One region of the Paenibacillus sp. FSL R5-0887 genome, then DNA from elsewhere that is predicted to be linked to it. Evidence: predicted binding sites of a transcription regulator. Region 1 holds the regulator's gene; each other region holds the start of a gene.
The links. Region 1 encodes LexA, which represses DNA repair genes until DNA is damaged. Its sites were predicted from a motif close to CGAACATATGTTCG; they were not measured.
Positions count from the first base shown of each region.

Region 1 (4,880 bases):
CATCTCCATCTATTATACACATTATTATTGGTTTTTCAGTATTTTGCATCAATTCCGCATTAGTCTTGTGACTTAAATCATTTACTTAAAAATCTAATGAAATCCTTATGTTAGTATGTATGTACAGAAAAGCAGCGAGTTTCTTAGGATCTCAGAAACTCGCTGCTTTTATAAAGTCTTTATATTGGAGCTAATAGCTCTGTATATCTTACAAGGATTGAACTAGTGGAAGAAGTTCCTCAAGGTGATTGATTTCATGATCCGGATGAATATCAAGACTAGGTGCTCTACCTTTTCTATTAATCCAGACCGTGGTCAACCCTGCTGCCAGCCCCCCACGGATATCCGTTGTCAGCTTATCGCCGACCATAACCGCTTGCTCAGGCGTTACATCAAGAAGCTCTAAAGCATGCAGGAAAATTTCCTTATCCGGTTTGCCTTTACCAAAGCTTCCGGAAATCACAATATGATCAAAGAAAGGAATTAACTCGGGCACACCATCTAGTTTCTCTTGTTGCAGTGCAGGACAGCCGTTCGTAAGTAGCAGAAGCTTCACTTGACCCCGTAACTGCTCCAGTACATGCATTGTTTCTTCATAGATGTATGGACGTTTTCTGCGCTCTGCTGCGAATTTAGTTGCCAAGGTCTCAGCTAGTGCTTCGTCTTCCACCCCTAACGCTGCAAGTCCGCGACGCCAAGACTCTTTACGATATACCGGTGCAAGCTGCTCCAATTGACGGAATTCTGGCTGTTCACCTGCCGTAAAGTTAGCCCAGAGTGCTTCATATGGATTAATTCCGATCATCTTTGTAAATGGGAACGTCTCATAAGATTCATATAAGCTACTTGCTTCCTTACGAACTGCAACTTCTAGTTCTTGTGGATCGATCGTATCCCCGGCGGCTTCACAAGCAGAACGAAATGCTTCTTCGACGCTCCGATCATCCCACAGCAATGTATCATCAAGGTCAAATAGTACAGCAGAAATTGGCATTACAGGTCTCCCTCTCCCTTTAACTGGTCTAGTTCTATTCGTGAACTACTTCAATGTTGTGAGCTTTAGCAAATGCTTCTAATCGTGTACTCATCGCATTAGTATCATAGCGATTCATAAGTTTTGTGAAAATCCATTTCGTACGTTTCCCTTTATGCTTAATGACTACAGCTCCACGCGAAAGGGTGATTTTCTCAATATCTGCAGCTGGAAGTCCGCGTTCGCGATTGAATTTAATAGTGGACAGTCTTGCTTTTTCCACCTTCAAGTACGGACGACGGAAGAACAATAGCGCTGCCAGCAAATAGTACAGTACTACTCCCAGCCAATTAGCCAGCATGCCATTACCTTTGGCCTGATCAATAGAACCAACTACCCAAAACATAGTGCCAAGTATCACTAACACTACCGGAAATGCAATGTTGCGACCTTTAAAGACTTCGGCATTCTGGGTAGGAGATTTAGAGGCATAAATCGTATCCTTGCCTTGCTTCTTTCTTTGCTTGTTGATTTGCTGTGTGTTGCGTTGAACCATTCTTTCCCAAGAACGGGCCATGTGCGTTCCCCCTAGTCATCCTGAAATATCTATGAAAAGAAACAGCGAGCTAATGTTTAAGCCCCTTGTTACCTTGTTCATGCTCATCGTTATCTACCACTTCAATAGTATTTAATTGTGCTCGGAAGTTATTGCGGATATTCCCCAGGTAAATTTCACGAAGCTTGGCGCGTTCCGCCACTTCCTCTTGATTAAGGCCTACGCTCTTCTGTTTGCGTGCCAATTCGTTAATTCGCGCGACCAACTCATCAATATTCAATACTTTCCCTCCCCCTATAAATTAATTCTAACTCTGCCATGAGAAAAAGAGCTTGTCAAGGTCTACTCCCTGCAAGCTCTACTGGTCATTCTATTATGTTCTCAGAAAATTAATAAATAGGTAAAGTAAGTATGTCTCCAGCGTTAATTTGACTACTCTTAATCCCACTTGAACGTTTAATTCCTTCTATATAAACAACTGTCTTCATATCAGCTGGTTTATTCTTAAGGGCAATACTCCATAGTGTATCTCCACGTTCAACCACAATCCGCTTCTCTTCCTTCATTATAGTCGTCGATCCTGCAAATACATTTCCCACTACTGTTAGGCCAGATAATACTAGCACGAAAATCAATATTAACTTAATAAAGAAATCTTGACGGAACAACGAAATCATCCCTCCAAGCAAACGTTCCGTTATCTCTTTCACCTTAGCTGAATTACGGGCAACGTCATTATGTCCTATAGATTCAACCACTGGGGCCTTATCGTAGATGCTGCGGTATGTACTGTATTTTAGCATAATCATCATCCTCCAAACACTTGTTCTTACTTTCGAATTTATAATAACACGAACATGTGTTTTGTTCAATACTATTTCAGAACAATTGTTCTCTTTTTTTCGAGAGACTCAAGCGGTTCATTTTATTATCATTTGTCTACCATTTTTTAACTCTAGCAGATTAATATTTATAATAGTTAGAACTTATGTTTGTGCGAACGGTAGTTCTATGTTATAATTTTCCCAAACATTACTATATGGGGTTGATTCCAATGTCAAAGATTTCAAGTCGCCAGCTGGCGATCCTGGAATTTATACGAAGCGAAGTCCGCAGCAAGGGTTATCCACCTTCCGTCCGGGAAATTGGAGAAGCTGTTGGCCTTGCTTCCAGCTCCACAGTTCACGGTCATTTGGACCGGCTTGAGAAGAAGGGACTTATTCGTCGAGATCCAACGAAGCCACGTGCAATAGAATTACTAGGCCAAGAGGATTCAGAGAATGTTCACCAATTCGCGCAGACCATCTCACGGATTCCTGTCGTAGGTAAAGTTACCGCCGGGGTACCTATCACTGCTACAGAGAATATCGAAGACTACTTCCCACTTCCTACTCACTATGTAGGTGACAACAAAGTATTTATGCTGTCTGTCATGGGTGATAGTATGGTGGACGCAGGCATTATGAATGGTGACTATGTGATTGTTCGCCAACAACAAACAGCGGACAACGGAGATATCGTTGTAGCCATGACCGAAGAAGATGAAGCAACCGTTAAGACCTTTTACAAGGAACGTGATCATATACGGCTTCAGCCGGAGAATCCAGCTTATGAGCCGCTTCGCCTTAATCGCGTAACTATTCTCGGAAGAGTCATCGGATTGTTTCGAGATATCCACTAAGTATGCACTTCTAACATAAAAGGCTGGTCCGCATATGCGGAACAGCCTTTTTTCTACGTTTTTTTGCTTTTCCAACCACTTACGAACATTTGTTCCCAATGGTTAAAATGTCCATTTTCTATGAATAACCCTTTAGGCGTTCTGCTCATATCCTAATTAGAAAGGAGTGTTGCGTATAATGCCCAACTACCGAATTATTGTAGATCTGACCCAACGAATGTTATATCTTCTGGACAATGATATTGTGATTAGAGGTTTCCCTGTCGGCATCGGTAAGATGTTAACCCAATCCCCAGTGGGTGAATTCACTATTATTAACAAACAACCCGACCCAGGGGGTCCCTTCGGTGTCTTTTGGATGGGACTGTCTAAACCACACTACGGAATTCATGGAAACAATGACCCTTCCTCCATTGGGAAAGAGGTGTCCCACGGCTGCATCCGGATGTACAACGAGGATGTGTTAGCACTCGCTGCTATTGTCCCTATAGGCACACGAGTAACGATAAGAAATTAAATTCGAATGGAGGCTCGGCAACCCCCAAATCACATTAAAAAATGGGGGTCATTACATAAGTAAGTATTTTTTCATTAGCATACTAGGAGTTTGGTGATTATATGTCGAATATTGTTAACAGGATTGCAAATTGAAAAGGATGTGTTTAGTTTGAATAATTCAAAAATTAGAACCCTCGTCGATTTTAAAGTCGATGCACTGGGTAAGCTGTCCGGTTTACTTTTAAATGATGAACAAGCTAGTGGAAAAAAAGTGAATTTGCTCACCTCTTTTGGCAGCATTCAGGGAATCGTCTCTCCAACCGTCTCCAACAAAGAGGATGTATTTGATTTAAAATCTTTGATGGATGATGTAATTGTAGACGAATACATATCTTATTTGGGAGCAGAACACCCTGATAAAAATTTCAGCTATAACTTTGTTGTCCTCAATGACGTTGCTGTAAGACCTTATGCTAGTTATGGGACTCCGATCGAATACAAACAGCTGATTGTTTATACCGATCATATCACTGCCTTCAATTTTCTATAGGTTTACATAATCACCTTAAAAAGCACTCTTGCAGCAACCCCCAATTTTGCATCATTTGCAGAATCGGAAGGTTTCTCTGGGTGCTTTTTTTGGGTTAATCGTGAAGTCGATCCTATAATTCCACGAATTTCCCTTTTAAAAGATACTAGTGGAGATCATTCAGGCATATCTTTCAATAAGCAACAATTTGAGTCTAATGAGATAACTAGGAGGTGTGATTATATGCTGATTATCCTGATGTACTTATTTGCTATTTTAGGAGTTGTTTTAATTATAAGTGCCGCCATTATAAAATTGAAAACGCTATCTGCTTCATCTGAAATTTCTAAGCTAGTTAATGCGACCTCATCTTTTAACATCAGCTTCACCAAAACATTCATTCCCCCCAATCAATCTCACTTGATCGCACTTAACGAGCCTAATAAAAAATTAGCAATTGGCACCAAAAATCCGAAGAGTAACAAAAAAGCAGTAGCAAAGCTATACTCATTTGATAATGTAATGGGATCCGAGATTGTGGTTAACGCACTTACCCTTTCAAAAGTATCCAAAAGACATCAAAACAGCAAAACTACTGCAACAAGTGCAGATATTAATGTCCTTAAGGACACCGATGAAGAAG
Region 1 is NZ_JBBOCE010000001.1:1,765,640-1,770,519, forward strand. It holds gene MKY14_RS07940 (HAD family hydrolase) at 209-994, opposite strand; gene MKY14_RS07945 (hypothetical protein) at 1,029-1,550, opposite strand; gene MKY14_RS07950 (DUF896 domain-containing protein) at 1,600-1,809, opposite strand; gene MKY14_RS07955 (LysM peptidoglycan-binding domain-containing protein) at 1,919-2,332, opposite strand; gene lexA (transcriptional repressor LexA) at 2,584-3,210, shown strand; gene MKY14_RS07965 (L,D-transpeptidase) at 3,389-3,727, shown strand; gene MKY14_RS07970 (hypothetical protein) at 3,878-4,258, shown strand; gene MKY14_RS07975 (hypothetical protein) at 4,481-4,880, shown strand, end outside.

Region 2 (4,398 bases), 1.3 Mb from region 1:
CCGGGCAGTGATAAGGTAGATGTGCTGGCGCTCGACATTTATGACGCGGATTTCAAGATTAGTCATTATGATAATTTATGGGATCTGGGTCGTGGCAAGCTGATTGCGATTGGTGAGAATGGAGAGCTTCCGTCTGCTGAACTGTTGTCCAAAACACAGCCCAAATGGTCTTATCAGCTGACCTGGGGGAAACTCCTCTATGAGAAGAATACCGATGCTGTGATAAAAGCTTTTATGAACGATAAAATGGTATTCACACGAGAGGAGTATGCTGCTGAGGCCGCCGCTTTCGCTGCTATCGGGGATAGTGTGCTGGAGAGTGGACTCTGTGGGCAATATTACAATAACATGACGCTTAGCGGCACGCCTGCACTGTTGCGTACGGATGCCAATATTAACTTTTCATGGAGACAAGGTTCGCCTGATCCTGCCATTCGTGTAGATGCGTTCTCTGTGCGGTGGAGTGGGAAGCTGACGGCTGCTTTTAGCGAGGTGTATACCATTTATTCCTACTCTGATGATGGGATACGGGTATGGATTGATGGCGGGCTAGTCATTGATAGTTGGGTGAATCAGAGCGGCCAGGAACGAAAAGGGAGCATAAACCTGATTGCAGGTAAGCCGTATGAAATAAAGGTGGAGTATTATGAGAATGCGGGCGACGCCAGGGTTGTTTTGCAGTGGGAGAGTCCGAGCCAGATCAAGGGGGTTATCCCAGCGGGGGCATTTTATCTTCCTTAAAAAAGAGTACTTCAAGTGTGCAAGCGCAAGCAAAAAGCCCCGGTTTTCCGGGGCCTTTTTACGTATGAACGTCTTAAATTTGCTCGCGGTAGCTAATGTTGTTGGCGATCTTCTCGTCACGAACGGCTTTGCGCAGAACATCTTTGACGGTTTGGGCATCATGGATTTTTCGAAAAAGAAGCTGAGGCGCTGAGGCATCATCAGAAAATACAGTTAATGATCCAATGCCAAGCATCCGGTCCATGATAGACTGTTTTACGGATAAATCGCGTACGCGCAGCAATTCGATTTCTTCAACATTTTTACCGATAAGTCCGGTCTTTACCATAATACGCTGACTTGTAATGGTATATGAAGTTGTGTTAAGTCCTACGATTCCTTTGAGTCGATCCGAGATGCCGGCAGGTTTGCCTTTCCAGAGCACGACTTCTTGAATGACATGATTATTATCTACTGTGGGTCGATGAGCGGTTACTGGAGCGGTACCGTCAAGGCTGGTTCCACATTCTCCACAAAATTTAGCGCCCTGCTTGTATTCCGCTCCACAGGTGGTGCAATAAGGCATAAATACTCTCCTTTCCTGATCACAATTAAAATAATTATAACATAACAGTCATTTTACATATATTTCATTTGCGCTTTACACAAACCGACATTATCCTGTTAAGTGGAGGGATAAATAATGAAAAAAGCTTTACTAATAGGAATGCTGATGATGACTGTCATCCTTAGCGCCTGCAGCAATAATTCAACTTCATCGGCACCTGCCACGGAGGAAGAAGTGCAGGAGACCGTGCAAAACTTCTACAATGAAATGTCTAAACTTGAAGAGTCAGGAAAAACTTCTTTAGCGGAGTTCAACGAAGCCATTGCTGGTTATTCAGCAGGAGAACTCACGGACAAGCAGTTGGAGAAGAAAATTAAGCAATTCCAGAGTACCGCAACTGATTTATCGAATCAAGCCGAGAAAGTAAAAATTTCCTCCAGCTTGCCGGAAGACATTCGTAAGTTGCTCGAAGAGTCTAAAGTTGCCTTTGAAAGTGCTTATTCTTTAAAAGAAGAGGCCTCTCAAGGTGCTGATTCCGCAAACGTTACGGCTGAGCAATTTAATGAATTGAATCAGAACGCTGATGTAGCGATGTTATTCGGTATTTCCAAGCTTAACGAGGCAAGAGAAGCAACAGGACTTATAGATTCCGAAGGTCAGGCTACCTCAGAGTCTGGGGACGTTGTTCAAGAATAAATCAAATCAGGCGCTGCGCAGTTTATCTGTCAGCGTCTTTTTGCTGCGAATTTTATCTTGAATAGATATACATTAATATACATCTTTTGAATAAAGAGTGACCCTTAAAAAGGTATCTTTTTCCTGATTATTGATTAATATGCGAAGATGCGGATATAATACAAACATACGTTCGTGTTCAGAGGAATAGATATATAATTAAGGAGGGGTTACCATGGGCAAAAAGCTGGAGAAAAACGGGCTGTGGGAAAGCAGCCGCATGATGCTGCCGGAGCATAAGATACGAATTATAAGAGATGAACGGGAAACGCTGCGCCGCATCAAGCCTATTCTGGATGAGCAGAAGCTGGAGGAGATTGAATGTACACTGGCTTTGTCGTTGCGGAGTCATGTACGAGTGACAGTTGTTCTTTTTGACCCTTTTGAAAATACGATGTTAAGTGGTTTTGTGACTTCCATTCACACCCACTCGCGTGAGTTTAAGCTGCAGTGGGCGGAGGAATGGAAGTGGATCGATGTGGATGATATTGTCGAGGTCTACATCGTTTAATGCTGAGAACCGTTGCCTTCGCTTTTTTCATAAGCGATTAAGGTAACGGTAGGATTACCGGTCAGATGTGCAATGGAAGCTTCAGCATTCCGAATAATTTCCAGTGCTTCTTCCTGTTCACTAAGGGCTGCAACTTTATAGCTATCGCTATGAATATCCATATGTCTCCCACCTTTCGTTAAATATTTTGTCCTTTTTTGTGGAAATCATCCTAAAGGGGACAGGGGTACAGGCAAATAGGGCAGCGGCATCATTGAATATACCAAAGGGGTGATTCTATGCTGACTTTGGAGCAATTGAGGGAAAAATCCGCGGCGCGTCTGGTCGGGCTTCATCCTGTCTTGGCGGCAGGTGCGAATGTTTTGATTCAGCAAAGCCATGCGAGAGGAGTCCCTATCGTTATTACTCAGGGTCTACGGACCATTGCTGAGCAAAATGCTTTGTATGCGCAGGGTAGAAGCAAACCAGGACCGATAGTTACCAACGCTAAAGGCGGTACCAGCTATCATAATTATGGTCTTGCGTTTGATTTTGCGCTTTTGCTGCCGAATGGCACTAGCCTTTCTTGGGATATCAATCGTGATGGTGATAAGGATAAGACAGCAGATTGGCAAGAGGTTGTACAGGAGGCTAAGCGGCTTGGTTTAGAATGGGGCGGGGACTGGACCTCTTTTAAAGATTATTCACATCTGCAAATGACTTTCGGTTTAACTATAGATCAACTTCGGGCAGGTAAACGTCCAACGACGGACCAAGCCAAAGAGGCTTTAAAAAAGATTACCGGAGGGGATGATCAGGTGAACAAAGACGTTACAGTGACCATTAACCTAAACGGCCGCAAGCTTACCGATGGCGTTCTCGATACCGGAACAACTTATGTACCCATACGTGCGCTGGCTGAGGCGCTTGGAGCAAAGGTTACTTATGATGCTGTGACAAAGACAGTTAATGTAGTAAAAGAGTAAAACCACCATGCATAGACAGTGCCGTCCAAGGGGAAATTATCAGTGATAACTAACCTTAAAGGGAGGCATAACACTGTGAACAAGCTGATAACAAGCCTTGCATGCGGTACTGTATTATCAATGAGTCTAATGGGAGCTAGCTATGCATCAAATGCCGTGGGATCAGCAGCATTGGGCGGTATCCCAGCCGCGAATACCGGGATGGATGGGACTGCGGAACACACTCGGATGATGAACACGGAAGGCAATCTAATGAACGGCACCACGGGAACGCTGAATCAGCATGAGAGCATTATGAAAGATAAGATCCGCATCGATGATAATTACAGACCTAACAACTACAACACCAATAACTACAATGACACCCGAAATAACTACAGAACCAACAGCACTGTCAACCCGGCAACCAACACCACACAGACCGGCAAATACCGTGCAACTAGTACAACAACGAATGCTGCAACTAACAAAGGATCTAACTGGGGCTGGCTCGGTCTGCTTGGACTTTTGGGTCTTGCCGGAATGAGAAGCAGAAGTGACGAGCGTAGATAATCCACGTCTATAATAACCCGTGTCGGTTCTGGCTGAACGGGTTATTTTTATTGTGAATAAATTTTTTTCGAAAAAGGATTGCGCGTTATCGATATTCATGATATTATATTTCTTGTCGCGTTATATGTGAACAACGTATGAAGCTTCAACACATAATATGCCGGGGTGGCGGAACAGGCAGACGCACAGGACTTAAAATCCTGCGGTACGTGAGTACCGTACGGGTTCGACCCCCGTCCTCGGCATCATAGTGAAAACCTTGAGAAATCAAGGTTTTTTAACTTATTGTCATCAAGTAATGTTTCTGTTGAAAGCCAAAGGTTCTGTGTGTCTAGAAATTGATATCC
Region 2 is NZ_JBBOCE010000001.1:3,100,324-3,104,721, reverse strand. It holds gene MKY14_RS13870 (glycosyl hydrolase) at 1-741, shown strand, start outside; gene MKY14_RS13865 (PH domain-containing protein) at 815-1,306, opposite strand; gene MKY14_RS13860 (hypothetical protein) at 1,424-1,984, shown strand; gene MKY14_RS13855 (YolD-like family protein) at 2,199-2,534, shown strand; gene MKY14_RS13850 (hypothetical protein) at 2,531-2,695, opposite strand; gene MKY14_RS13845 (M15 family metallopeptidase) at 2,813-3,499, shown strand; gene MKY14_RS13840 (WGxxGxxG-CTERM domain-containing protein) at 3,575-4,051, shown strand; tRNA gene MKY14_RS13835 (tRNA-Leu) at 4,211-4,296, shown strand.
Region 2: a site for LexA is predicted at 2,146-2,159, ahead of MKY14_RS13855 (YolD-like family protein). Genes of this name have one in related genera too.

Region 3 (4,880 bases), 1.3 Mb from region 1:
TATCTTGCAGTCTATTCCATAATCCGCAATTAACTCTCGGCACATGCCGCAGGGAGAGACTACTTTAATCTCTTTTTCCTCGCTGTCTGGATCAGAATGCCTTACCGCAACAATCGTATCAAATTCCTTATAACCTTCGGATATCGCTTTGCCAATCACCATCGCTTCTGCACAGACTGTAATCCTCCCCATACTGGCTTCCACATATACCGCTGTAAAAATCTCTCCTGTTTTAGTACGAAGCGCTGCACCCACATGATGACGCCCCCATTCATAACGTCTGGTAATTATATCTTCGGCAGCCGTAATAAGCGTCTGATCCTCAATGGTAATTATGTACTCCATATCCAGTTACGTCCTCCTTTATTTTACCTAATTATATTAAATCGCACTGAATTATGATATAAGATATACTATTTTAAGTGCCAAAAAAGGAGGAGCAGAATTGAAAGTGAAAAAATGGATCTCCAGTCTCATCATTGTTGCATTACTTGCTTTGGCTAGTTACTGGTTTGAACAAAACGGAGAGCCTACAGACCCCTCGTCTCCATCCGATTCGAGTGTTGTTCAGCTAACCTTCCCATCAGACCGCTATCCTGAGACCGCCAAGCATATTCAGGATGCCATTGCGAAAGGTGAATCCGCCACATGTACGATTAACCGAGAGCAGGCTGAAGAGAACCGTAAAGAGTCCTTAAAAGGGATCCCCACTAAAAAGGGGTATGACCGGGATGAATGGCCAATGGCTATGTGTAAGGAAGGCGGCGTTGGTGCCGACATTGAATACATAACGCCAAGCGATAACCGCGGGGCAGGAAGCTGGGTTGGCAATCAGCTGGAGGATTATGCAGACGGAACCCGGGTAGAATTTATGTTTAAATAACGGTCTGTCTGACCATCCCCAGGCAACAGAATAGCCCCACCTGGCATTCGCCAGATGGGGCTACACTGCACATCAGCTAACTTAGAATAAGCAAGCTTTAGTGATGATAACCAGCAAGATGAAAAGTACCAGAATTGCTCCTGTTGAAGTCCAAGGACTACACACCGGACCTACTGATGCTGGACTTACTACCGGACCTACGTTACAACCACAACCATGTTCCATTCCCATTTTCAATTCCTCCTAATGATTAATGACTACAGCACAAGATATGTAAAAAGGAGATAAGCCGTTTGGGCGAATTGGCAAACAAATGCCAATCACCTAATGAATTGAAGGTGGACAGTCGATAAACAGGATATACACAAAGGAGGTGCAATATGGATATAGCTGCATTATCAATGGCAATGAGCCAAGCATCCTTAGCTCAAAATGTTGGGATACAGGTCATGAATATTGCCAAGAATCAGGCTGAAACCCAGAGCCAAACCATGGTGGAAATGCTGGGCAAAAGCGTTGCTCCTAATTTGGGAAAAACACTTGATATTAGTGTGTAATTGCTTTATGCTAAGGAACATGAGAACGAATGTTCCTGTGTATCCTTAGCATTTTTTTACTCTACATAGCCCTTCGGGCTTTTCTTTTGCGCATTTATGCGAACATACGGTCCCATTAGTGATTTATTAGTGATTTTAAACGAGGTGAATAAGTTGGAGAACATGAAATCATATTATCAAATGACTGTGCTTGAGAAATGGACGGAGGATTTATACAAGCGATTAAATCTTCATCAGCCTTCACAAATTTCAATATCGTATATTGCAGAGCGGCTTAATATCTGGGTTCATTATTTGGATGTGAGAAGCAAGAGCATTGAAGCGTCTGCAGGGATGTACAGCCTGTTTATCGACAACCGCCTTCCAGCCAATCTTCAACGGCTAGAGTTTCTTCATGAACTGTGTCACCTCCTTCGCCATGGCAGTGATAATCAGACCTTGATGCCAGAGCATTTCACGCGGGCACAGGAGGATGAATCCGAGCGTTTTATCTTGTATGCGGCGATGCCTTACTCCATGATCTCCCGCATGACATTGCCTGAGCAACGGGAGGATGCCATCTCCTATCTCGCAGCAGAATTTCAAGTTCCTGCCGAGCTGGCCTTACAGCGGATTGATCAGATCCAAAGACGTGTGTTCCAAGGGCAATTATTGGCCGTGATGGGAAGAAACGAAGAACGACTGACACATATTCGCAACGGATCACGGAGATAATAAGCTTAGTTGCAATAGTGCTCTGCATATTCATTTATGGTGGAATTTCTCGTGAGGGGGAACGACATGGAAGCCATTAAAGTAATTGAATTATTACTGACTCATCCGGATTATAATGTAGATGCAGTACACCCCGAAATCCCGGATTTCGTGGGCATTGAGACGATTGAGGTGGATCACGAAACGGGGACCTTCTCCATTTTATTGCAAGAACCCAAAGAGGACTAAAAGAGAATCATTATTCTTCATAAGTTAAAAGGCAGCAAATATAGTATGTCCCGGCAATTCTTCTTTCGCTTACGCCTGGATTACTATCAGTATTTGCTGCCTTTTTGTATAATCTGTTATGCAAATACAAACTGTATCACACCAATAAGAATTAGAATAACAAATACACCGACAAAACCCCATATTTTAAAACTATAAGATTTTCACCCCCGGCAGCCTCGGACTTGCCTGGTCCTCCAGCATCTTAATTTGCTGCTCCAGCTCCAGTATTTTCTCTTCCTCCTGCGTCATATATCTATGAATGACATACCAGTCTCAGTATATTATCTTATACTATATACAAATTATTTATATGGAGGGAATTAATGAAGAAAAAAACAAAACTAATCTTCATCGTTCTAATCCTTTTAATCGATGGAATAACATCCTTAGCCCTCCACTCCTTCCAAAATCATATGAACAGAGAAGTCATTCATTATCTAGTAGAGACGAGAAATTATAAGAAAGAAGATTTTGATAAAGTATACACCCAGATTGCCAAAGCTCCCCTCGTAAGTACCACGGTGATTTTTGCAGACGAACCCTACGCAAGATACTTTTATCGAAAAGAAAATGGAAGGATCTTTCAATACAGCAGGGCTCCTGTTAAAGGTAATGATCCTAGCTATACATATAAACATATCGAGGAGAATCTCCCGTGAAGGAGTTGCCCTATAAAAAAGACGCGTTTGTCCAGCAGTCAGCACTTTGCTGCTTGGGCAAACGCGTTTTTTTGATCTTCCCTGCTCTAAATAGGTAAACATCGTTTGCGTAGACAGGTGATGGTAGAGGGTCCAGAACATGTGCCGATGCACTTGACTAAAGAGAGTATGGATAAGCAACTTGAAACTTGTAACGAAGCCCCTTTTTATACATTAGGTCCACTGACTACAGATAACATTGGCGTGGTTCTTAGCAGCTATCGGACACAGTTGATCTTATGCGCGGTATAACACTCCATTTCAAAGTGTAGCGGACCCCATAGCCTTTATTGGCATGAAAAACACCATATAAGACCTCCTTTTTAAGGAATAGCGTCACTGGAGTCCGCGAACCTGCTCAAAAGCCTATAAATATGCAAATAACGACTTCTGAGTCCGTAAGCCTCTGGAGATAATTTATGAATAGGTATTCTTTACGCTCAAACACAAAGGAATTTTCTCAGGAACAAAATGTGACCTAATGCCGTCCTAAATGGTGTTATAGGTAAAGGGGGGCACAGTATCATGCAGCGATCCATGACCCGGCCGGGAAATCATGTGATGAAGAGTTACGAAATCTACGCAGATATGCTGTTCCGGATCGCTTTGGTCCATCTAGGCAGCCGGCAAGATGCCGAAGAAGCCACTCAGGATACCTTCATCAAGCTAATAGAAAAAGCGCCGGAGTTCAAAGATGCCGAACATCAGAAGGCATGGCTGATCCGGGTAATCACCAACCATTGTAAAACACTACTGGGCAGAGGCTGGCGCAAGCGCGAGGTTAAGCTGGAGAGCGCTGAGCCAATTGCGGCAGACAGCCCCGAGGATTGGGCTCTGCTGCAGTTAGTTATGGCGATGCCCATGAAGTATAAAACCGTAATCCATCTTTATTATTACGAGGACTATCCCATCCAGGAGATCAGCAAGATTCTGCAGATTAGTCAGTCTGCCGTGAAGATGAGACTTCAGCGGGGACGGCAACTGTTAAAACTGGAGCTGGAAGGAGCGGAACCACAGTGAAGGAAGATCAGTTTCGAACATCATATAAGAAAGCGGTGGATTCGATGAAACCAGGTGAAGAGATGAAAAGAGAACTTTTCGATAAAATAGAGCAGCGGCAGGAGCGGAAGCGTCCGCGCAAAACCGTTTATATCGCGGCAAGTGTCGTGCTCGCCGCAGGAATAGGTCTGGCTGGGCCAAGTATATGGCAGCAGTTGAACAGTCAGAGCTCCCCAGGGCAGGTTGCCCAGGTAACTCCGGAAGCAAGTAATGCTGCCAATTCAGGCACAGCTACATCCGGCAGCATTGTCATTCCCAAGCTGAAACTGCCAGATAAGGAGTCTGGCGTGAAGGCAGATATGATCGCCTTGGTCGTGTATAAAAATAATATTTATACACAGTCAGCGACTCGCATTGACGCTGCCGATGCTGCTGCTCTACGCGGTGATAAGTTGGGACGCACTACAGGCGGCATCAACGAATGGAGCGGTAACGACGAATATATTGAGTTAGCCTCGAACATCGGCGAAACGGATCTCTATTCCGTGAAGGGCTATGACCCCAGCTTTCTGATTATGTCCTATTCGGTAATCAACGGCGAGGTATTCGCCGAACTGTATGAGCACACCAACGGCATCACCATAAACAGCGGCGCCGACCTGTTCGGCAAGCTGAATCTTGAAGGCCGAGTTACTTCAGCTCAATGGGAAAGCTTCAACAGTTGGAACAACGGCCTCCAGCAGCAGGCGCCACTCGCCA
Region 3 is NZ_JBBOCE010000001.1:3,105,704-3,110,583, forward strand. It holds gene MKY14_RS13875 (cytidine deaminase) at 1-345, opposite strand, end outside; gene MKY14_RS13880 (NucA/NucB deoxyribonuclease domain-containing protein) at 452-883, shown strand; gene MKY14_RS13885 (hypothetical protein) at 965-1,114, opposite strand; gene MKY14_RS13890 (YjfB family protein) at 1,264-1,440, shown strand; gene MKY14_RS13895 (ImmA/IrrE family metallo-endopeptidase) at 1,603-2,154, shown strand; gene MKY14_RS13900 (hypothetical protein) at 2,221-2,382, shown strand; gene MKY14_RS13905 (hypothetical protein) at 2,748-3,083, shown strand; partial or broken gene MKY14_RS13910 (phosphomethylpyrimidine synthase ThiC) at 3,198-3,317, shown strand; gene MKY14_RS13915 (RNA polymerase sigma factor) at 3,648-4,142, shown strand; gene MKY14_RS13920 (hypothetical protein) at 4,139-4,880, shown strand, end outside.
Region 3: a site for LexA is predicted at 1,540-1,553, ahead of MKY14_RS13895 (ImmA/IrrE family metallo-endopeptidase). Genes of this name have one in related genera too.